DNA from 2 places in the Streptomyces sp. WY228 genome. Region 1 is predicted to be linked to the other one. Evidence: riboswitches for the same ligand, from Rfam matches in the RefSeq annotation. Region 1 holds a riboswitch; the other holds the start of a gene.

Region 1 (4,202 bases):
CGGGCTCGTCGACCTGGATGACCGAAGTACCGTTCGCCTCCAGGTCGTTGACCTCGTCGCGCAGGGCGAGGGCCACCTGGCGGGCGGTGTCGCCGAGCGGCTGGTCGTCCCGGACGAAGGACCAGGCGAGCATGGTGACCGGGCCGGTGAGCATGCCCTTGACGGGGCGCTCGGTCAGCGACTGCGCGTACGTGGTCCAGCGCACGGTCATCGGCTCGGGGCGCGAGATGTCGCCCGCGAGGACCGGCGGGCGGACGTAGCGGGTGCCGTAGGACTGCACCCAGCCGTGCTGGGTGGCGAGGTAGCCGGTGAGTTGCTCGGCGAAGTACTGGACCATGTCGTTGCGTTCGGGCTCGCCGTGCACCAGGACGTCGAGTCCGGCCTTCTCCTGGAAGGAGAGGACCTCGCGGATCTCGTCCTTGATCCGGTCCTCGTAACCGGCCTCGTCGATCCGGCCGGCCCGCAGGTCGGCCCGCGCGGTGCGCAGTTCGGTGGTCTGCGGGAACGACCCGATGGTGGTGGTCGGCAAGAGCGGCAGCCCGAGGTGGGCGCGCTGGGCGACGGTGCGTTCGGCGTACGGCTGCGAGCGGCGGCCGTCGGCGTCGGTGATGGCCGCCGTACGGGCGCGGACGGCCGGGTCGCGGGTGATGGCGGCGTCGGCGCGGGAGGCCAGGTCGGCCCGGTTGGCGGCGAGTTCGGCGGCGATGGCCTCGGTGCCGTCGGACAGGCCGCGGGCCAGGACGACGATCTCCTGGGTCTTCTGCCGGGCGAAGGCGAGCCAGCGGGCGATCTGCGGGTCGATGTCGCTCTCGGCCTTCGCGTCCAGCGGGACGTGGAGGAGGGAGCTGGAGGCGGAGACGTCGACGTGGTCCGCCAGGCCGAGGAGCGTGCCGAGGGTGGCGAGCGACTTCTCGTAGTCGTTGATCCAGATGTTGCGGCCGTTGACGACACCGGCGACCAGGCGCTTGCCGGGCAGTCCGCCGGCCGCCGCGAGGTCGTCGAGGTTTCCGGCGCCGGACTCGGTGAAGTCGAGCGCGAGACCGTCGACGGGCGCCTTGGCCAGGACCGGCAGCGCCTCGCCGAGCCGCCCGAAGTACGAGGCGACCAGCAGCTTCGGCCGGTCGGCGAGCCCGCCGAGCTCGCGGTAGGCGCGGGCGGCGGCGTTCAGCTCGGCCGGGGTCCGGTCCTGGACGAGCGCGGGCTCGTCCAGCTGCACCCATTCCGCACCGGCCGCACGCAGGTCGGCGAGGACTTCGGCGTACACGGGGAGCAGCCGGTCCAGCAGGGTCAGCGGCTCGAAGTCGGCGGCCACACCGGGGGCCGCCTTGGCGAGCAGGAGGTAGGTGACGGGGCCGACGAGCACCGGGCGGGGGGTCAGGCCGAGAGCCAGGGCCTCCTTGAACTCCGCGACCTGCTTGGCGGAGTCGGCGGTGAACTCCGTGTCCGGGCCCAACTCGGGCACCAGGTAGTGATAGTTGGTGTCGAACCACTTCGTCATCTCCAGCGGCGCGACGTCCTGCGTGCCGCGGGCCATGGCGAAGTAGCCGTCGAGGGCGTCGGCGCGGACCGCTGCGCGGTGCCGCTCGGGGACAGCGCCGACCATGACGCTGGTGTCCAGGACATGGTCGTAGTACGAGAAATCACCGGTCGGCACGTCGTGGACGCCGGCCTCGGCGAGCTGCTGCCAGGTTCCCCGGCGCAGTTCGGCGGCGGTCTGCCGGAGGGTGTCCGCGGTGACGCGGCCCTTCCAGTAGCCCTCGATGGCCTTCTTCAGTTCACGGTTCCGACCCTGGCGGGGGTAGCCGTACACGGTGGCCCGTGCTGCCGCGGCTGCGGGCTTCGCTGTCACGTGACTCTCCTTCGCGAGCGCGTCTGCTGTGCAGATCCCGGGACGGGACGCGGACGCGAAGGGATGACGCATCGGGCGGACACCGGACACCTGGAGCCGTGCCCGTCCCACCTGATGGTTACGCCGACCCGCCCACGAGGTCACCGGGATCTCCGCACGCGAACGGTCGCGTGCGGGCAGCGGGCAGGTCTTCGGACTCGCGGGCACGTCTGCCGGAGGCAGACACCTAATGGCCGTCGCTTCCCAGACCCGGCCGGGCCCAGTGCGTATGACGGCGGTCGTTCCCACTCACCGCTGCGGGGCAGTCCCGGATTCCCACCGGGTTCCCTCTTACGACGCCCTGTCTGGCGGACAGAGCGAACCAGCTGCACCGGTCACCCTAAGGGGGCGACCGGCGGGCGCACACCGTTGTTCACACTTCGGACGGTGATGTGAGACACGGGGCGGCGCTTTCCGGCCGCCCGCGGCCCGCGTCGCGCGGGGGCGGTCCGGTGCGCCGGCGCGTGCCCGGCAGCAGCGCCGCGGGGATGAGCGCGAGCGCGGCCGTCGCGGCGAGCACCATCAGCGCTGGTCCGCAGGGCGACCGGCAGCCCGAGCCGGTCCGGTGGGTAGACCTGGCGCAGCAGGGCCAGCGTCGCCGGCTGCAACAGGGCTCCGAACACGCCTTGTACGGCGCGCAGCGCGATGACCCAGCCGACCGAGGGCACCACGGCGATGCCCAGGGACGCGGCCCCGAAGCCGAGCGATCCGGTCAGGAGCAGGCGGGTGTGGCCGTACCGGTCCCCCAGCCGTCCGGCGAGGACGAGAAGACTCGCCACCGCGAGGAGGTAGGCCGTACTCGTCCACTGCACCTGGGCGAGAGAGGCGGAGAGATCGCGTTGAAGGCTGGGCTGGGCCACGAAGAGGACGGAGCCGTCGAGCGCGACGATCATCGCCCCGGCGACACTGCCCGCGAGGGCGAGGCGGGGGCGGTCGCTGAGCCGGTCGACGGGGGTACGGGCGGGGGCGCGGGTACGGTCACGGTCGCGCCGGTCCGAGGTGGGCGTCGACCGTCCGGGCGATCAGCGGCGCGAGGCTCTCGCGGTCGCGCGCGTCGCCGGGCGAGGGGGCTGCCAGGGTGAGGGAGAGGCTTCCCCAGCTCCAGAGTTGGGCGATGCCGTGGACGTTCGCCCAGAGGGCTGCGGCCACGACGTCCGGGGCGGGCCCGGGCCCGGCGGGCGACGGCCGGGCGGAGTCCTGCAGGTGCCGGGCGACCAGGGCGACGAGCGAGCCGAACAGCGGAAGGGTCTTCTCCCGCAGCCTGGGCCGCCCGTCGGCCTCGTCGCCGCCGTCCAGCAGGTCGTGGCGGAACATCAGCTCGAACATCGGGCGCTGCTCGACGGCGAATCCGACGTAGCCCTCGACCAGGAGGCACAGCTGGGCGCGCGGGTCGCCGTCCGGCCTCAGCGCGGTGTCTAGCCGGTCCTTCAAGGCGTCGAAACCGCGCCCCGCGATGGCGGAGAGCAGCGAGCGGTGGGTCGGGAAGTAGCGGCGCGGCGCGCCGTGCGAGACACCGGCACGGCGGGCGATCTCCCGCAGCCCCAGCGCCGCGATCCCCTCGGTCGCCACCATCTCGACGCCGATGTCCACCAGTCGTTCCCGCAGCGGGGTCCCGTCTTCCATGGGAAACTTCTAGCACCATCGAGTAGACAGTGTCTACTCGATGGGCGAGGGGCGCCACGGACGTTCCGCGCCCGTTCCGCCGTTCGTCATCCGCTTCCTGACCGCCGGTCAGGTCGATGACCTCGACTGTGCCGAGGCAGTGACCCAGATGTAACCGAATGGCGTAGAGAACGCGGAACCACGGAGCGTCACAAGCCGTTCTTCTTCCCACTACACGGCCGCCGGACCCCGGCGACGTACGACCGGAGGAAAGGAAAACGCCCTATGAAGAAGACCGTCGGATGGGCCCAGGACGGCGACGACTGGACGATCACCGTGAACGGCACGCTGTATCGCGCGATCGAACGGCCGACGGACGGCCGGGTGCACAACTATCTGGTGCGGGGCGACGATCTGACCGCCGAGTGCCCGAGCCTGGGGCACGGGCTCGGCGTGATCCGGGCGCACGAGACCCGGCGCTGACACCCCGCCGGTCCGACGACGAGGTGCGGAGGCCGCTGCCGCCCGCGCCTCGACGTGGACCCGCCGCCCGACCGTGGCCTCAGGCGTCCGTGACGTCCGGCGCCGGGCGCAGCAGATAGGTGTCCATGATCCAGCCGTGCCGCTCGCGGGCCTCCGCGCGCAGCCGGCTGATCCGTCCGGCCACCTCGTCGAGCGGGCCGGAGACCAGGATCTCGTCCGGGGTGCCGAT
Region 2 (4,202 bases), 6.7 Mb from region 1:
TTCAAGGTGCCCGCTGCCGAGATCCTGCCGGAGTCCACGATGGACAGCCTGGAGATGGACTCGCTCGCGGTCGCCGAGTTCGCCGTCATCATCAAGGAGACGCTGGGCGTCGACGCCGACTCGGAGAAGCTGTACAAGGACGCCACGCTGGCCGACATCTCCGCGTACATCGACGCGGCCGTCGGCAGCGCGGCGGCCGATGCCACGGTGCCGGTGAGCAACACCCGATGAAGCGACCCGCCATCGCCGTCACGGGGCTCGGCATGATCACCCCGGTCGGCCACACCACCGACACCACCTGGGACGGAGTCTGCGCCGGGGAGTCACCCGCCCGCACCGTCCCCGAACTGCACGGCTGCGCTGTCGACTTCGCCTGCACGGTCTCCGGCATCGACCTCGACGACGCGGTCGGCGGCCGGACCGCGTTCCGGATGGGCCGCTACGTCAAGTTCGCCGTCCTGGCCGCCCGGGAGGCGGTCGCCGACGCCGGGCTCGACCCCGAGCACTGGGACGGCACCCGGGTCGCCGTCGTGGTCGGCACCAGCAGCGGAGGATCCGCCGGACTCACCGAACAGGCCGTCGCCCTGGAGCGGCGCGGCCCCGAGGCCACCTCGCCCTCGGGCATCCTGCTGACCATCCCGAACATGCCCGCGGCCGAGATCGCCATCCGGATGAAGGCCACCGGACCCAGCCTCGCCCCCTGCACGGCCTGCTCGTCCGGGGTGACCGCCCTGTCCGTGGCCCGCGACATGCTGACGCTGGGCCACTGCGACATCGCCATCGCCGGGGCCACCGAGTCCATCGTGTTCCCGGTCGCGATGACCGGCTTCGCCCGCTCCGGCGCGGCGGCACAGCGGGACGGCGACCCCGCCCGCCTCTGCCGGCCCTTCGCCGCCGACCGGGCCGGGATCGTCATGGGCGAGGGCGCGGCCGTCATGGTCCTGGAGCGGGCCGAGGACGCCCGGGCCAGAGGCGCCTCCCCCCGGGCGCTGATCGCGGGTACCGGCGCCACCACCGACGCCCACCACCCCACCAGCCCCCACCCCTCCGGGGACGTGGCGCGGGCGGCCGTCGACGGCGCGCTCCGCGACGCGGGCTGGCGGCCCGAGGACGTCGACCACGTCAACGCCCACGGGACGTCGACCCCCCTCAACGACGCCACCGAGGCCGCCCTCATCGGCCGGGCCTATCCGCACCGGCCGCCCGTCACCGCCCCCAAGGGCGTACTGGGCCACTGCATGGGCGCGGCCGGCGCCATCGAGGCGGGCCTGACGATCCTCACGCTCCAGCACGGGATGATCCCGCCGATCGCGAACCTGGACGCCCCCGAGCCCGGGTTCGACATCGACTGCGTCACCAAGGCCCCGCGCGAGGTGCCCGTACGGCGGGCCGTCAGCCACTCCTTCGGCTTCGGCGGCCAGAACGCGGTGATCGCCCTCCAGGCTCCGTAACCGCCGGACACGCCCTAAGTCTGTCCGGGCCGGTGCGGCGGGCCGATCCCGCGCCGCACCGGCCCCGCGCCCGGCGGCCCGCCGCACCGCGTCTGATCTGTGGTAAGCCGCGTGATAGCTTGCCGGGGCCAGTCGAACCCCAGCGACGGGGTCAGGGAATCCGGTGCGAGACCGGAACTGACGCGCAGCGGTGAGGGGGACGGGCGGGGCCACGGCCACTGGAGCACCCACCTGCTCCGGGAAGGCGTCCCGCCCGGACGAACCCGAGTCCGAAGACCTGCTGGCGCCCGCGCCCGCACCGGGGCACGGGAACCGTACGACGGGCTCCGCGGCTGGGCCCAGAGACACAGAGGTCCTTCGTGCTGTCCACGGCCACCCCCGCCCCGATACGTACCGCCGCCCTGCTCGCGGCGGGACTCCTCCTGCTGACCGCCTGCGGCGGGGGCGAAAGCACCGGGGCCGCCGACGGGAAGAAGACCAAGGGCTTTCCGCTCACCATCGAGAACTGCGGGCGCACCGTCACGGTGAAGGCCCCGCCCCAGCGGGCCGTCTCCGTCGACCAGGGGTCGACCGAGATCCTGCTCTCGCTCGGGCTCGCCGACCGGCTCGCCGGGACCGCCACCTGGAGCGACCCGGTCATGAAGGGCCTGGAGAAGGCCAACGCCGGCGTCGAGCGGATATCGGAGAACCGGCCCTCCTCGGAGAAGGTCCTCGACAAGGAACCCGACTTCCTCTCCGCCTCCTTCACCTCCACCCTCGCCAAGGGCGGCGTCGCACCCCGCGAACAGTTCGAGAAGCTCGGCGTCCCGACCTACATCTCGCCCGCCGACTGCGTCGGCAAGGACAACAGCGGCAGCGGCGACGGAGCCCGCACCGCGCCCCTGACCATGGACAGCGTCTACACCGAAGTCCGGGAACTCTCCCAGGTGTTCGGCGTCCCCGAGCGCGGTGACGCCCTGGTGAAGAAACTCCAGGAACGGGTGGCGAAGGCCGCCGAAGGCGTCGACGGATCCAAGGCCTCCCTCCTCTACTGGTTCTCCGACTCCAAGGCCCCCTACCTCGCGGGCTGTTGCGGCGCCCCCGGCGTCATCACCAAGGAACTCGGCGCGAAGAACGTCTTCGACGACACCCACGACGAATGGCCCCAGATCAGCTGGGAGACCGTCGCCGACCGCAACCCCGACGTCCTGGTCATCGGCGACCTGAGCCGTACGACGCAGACCGCCGAGAGCGCCGAGAAGAAGATCGAGTTCCTGGAGTCCAACCCGGTCACCAAGACGATGGACGCCGTCAGGAACCGCCGTTACGTACTGCTCAGCGGCCAGGCCATGAACCCCACCATCCGGACCGTCGAGGGCCTGGAGCGCGTCGCGGCCGGGCTGCGCGACTTCGGGCTCGCGGGGTGAGCGCCGATAGCCGTACTGCCGTGAAGGCGGCCGACCCGCCGCCTGCCGCCACCCGCCCCGCCCGGCGCGGCGCGCCGCTCACCGTGCTGCTCCGGAGCGGCGGCCTGCTCCTCCTGCTGGCCTCCGTCGCGGTCGCCGTGACCATCGGGCCCGCCCGGATCTCCGTGCCCGACGTCTGGTCCGCCGTCGCCGCGCACCTCGGGTTCGGCGCCGGTGACCTCAGCCCGATCCGGGACGGCATCATCTGGAACCTCCGGATGCCCCGCACCCTCCTCGCCGCCGTGTGCGGCGCGGGGCTCGCGGTGTGCGGCACGGTGATGCAGTCCCTGCTGCGCAACCCGCTCGCCGACCCCTTCGTCCTCGGCGTCTCCTCCGGAGCCTCGACCGGGGCGGTCGTGGTGGTCGTCCTCGGGGTCGGCGGGGGAGCGGTGTCGCTGTCGGCCGGGGCGTTCGCCGGGGCCATCTGCTCGTTCGCCCTGGTGCTGTTGCTCAGCCACACCCTCGGCGGCTCCACCGACCGGGTCGTCCTCTCCGGCGTCGCCGCGATGCAGCTCTTCTCCGCCCTCACCTCCTTCGTCGTGATGACCTCCGCCGACGCCGAACAGACCCGCGGGGTGCTGTTCTGGCTCCTCGGCTCGCTCAGCGGCGTCGGCTGGAGCGAGGTCGCCCTCTGCTCCGCGGTGCTCGCCGTCTGCCTGGTGGTCTGCCTGGCCCACGCCCGTACGCTCGACGCCTTCGCCTTCGGGCAGGACGCCGCCGCCGCGCTCGGCGTGAACGTCGCCCGCACCCGGATCGTGCTGCTCTGCACCACCGCCCTGCTGACCGCCGCCCTGGTCAGCGCGGCCGGGGCGATCGGCTTCGTCGGCCTGGTGCTGCCGCACGCGGCCCGCGCCCTCACCGGCTCCGGGCACCGGCGTCTCCTCCCGGTCACCGCGCTCGCCGGGGCGGTCTTCCTGGTGTGGGTCGACACCCTCGCCCGGACCGTCCTGGACCCGCAGGAGGTACCGGTCGGCGTCGTCACCGCGCTGATCGGCGTCCCCGCCTTCGTCCTCGTCCTGTACCGCACCCGGAGCACGTCATGAGCCTCCTCGGCAACGGCGGCCTGCGGGCCGAACGGGTCGGCCGGGAGGCGGGCGGCCGGCTCATCCTCGACGGCGTGGACATCGCCCCGCCGCCCGGCTCCACCGTCGGACTCATCGGCCCCAACGGCTCCGGCAAGTCCACCCTGCTGCGGATCCTCGCGGGCCTCCTCGCCCCGGCCACCGGTGTCGTCACCCTGGACGGGAACCCCCTCGCCGGCCTCGGCCGCCGCACCGTCGCCCGCCGGATCGCGGTCGTCGACCAG

Evidence for each region. A riboswitch is a leader RNA that binds a small molecule or an ion and turns the genes downstream of it on or off. The one in region 1 is predicted to bind cobalamin.
Region 2: another riboswitch for cobalamin. It lies ahead of KV381_RS01710 (ABC transporter substrate-binding protein); the one in region 1 lies ahead of metE (5-methyltetrahydropteroyltriglutamate--homocysteine S-methyltransferase).

The regions. Positions count from the first base shown of each region.
Region 1 covers NZ_CP079114.1:7,070,326-7,074,527, reverse strand. The annotation lists gene metE (5-methyltetrahydropteroyltriglutamate--homocysteine S-methyltransferase) at 1-1,849, opposite strand, end outside; cobalamin riboswitch at 2,014-2,230, opposite strand; partial or broken gene KV381_RS31020 (MFS transporter) at 2,407-2,781, opposite strand; gene KV381_RS31015 (TetR/AcrR family transcriptional regulator) at 2,867-3,511, opposite strand; gene KV381_RS31010 (hypothetical protein) at 3,776-3,973, shown strand; gene cobF (precorrin-6A synthase (deacetylating)) at 4,053-4,202, opposite strand, start outside.
Region 2 covers NZ_CP079114.1:401,333-405,534, reverse strand. The annotation lists gene KV381_RS01720 (acyl carrier protein) at 1-231, shown strand, start outside; gene KV381_RS01715 (beta-ketoacyl synthase) at 228-1,451, shown strand; cobalamin riboswitch at 1,564-1,751, shown strand; gene KV381_RS01710 (ABC transporter substrate-binding protein) at 1,811-2,857, shown strand; gene KV381_RS01705 (iron ABC transporter permease) at 2,854-3,939, shown strand; gene KV381_RS01700 (ABC transporter ATP-binding protein) at 3,936-4,202, shown strand, end outside.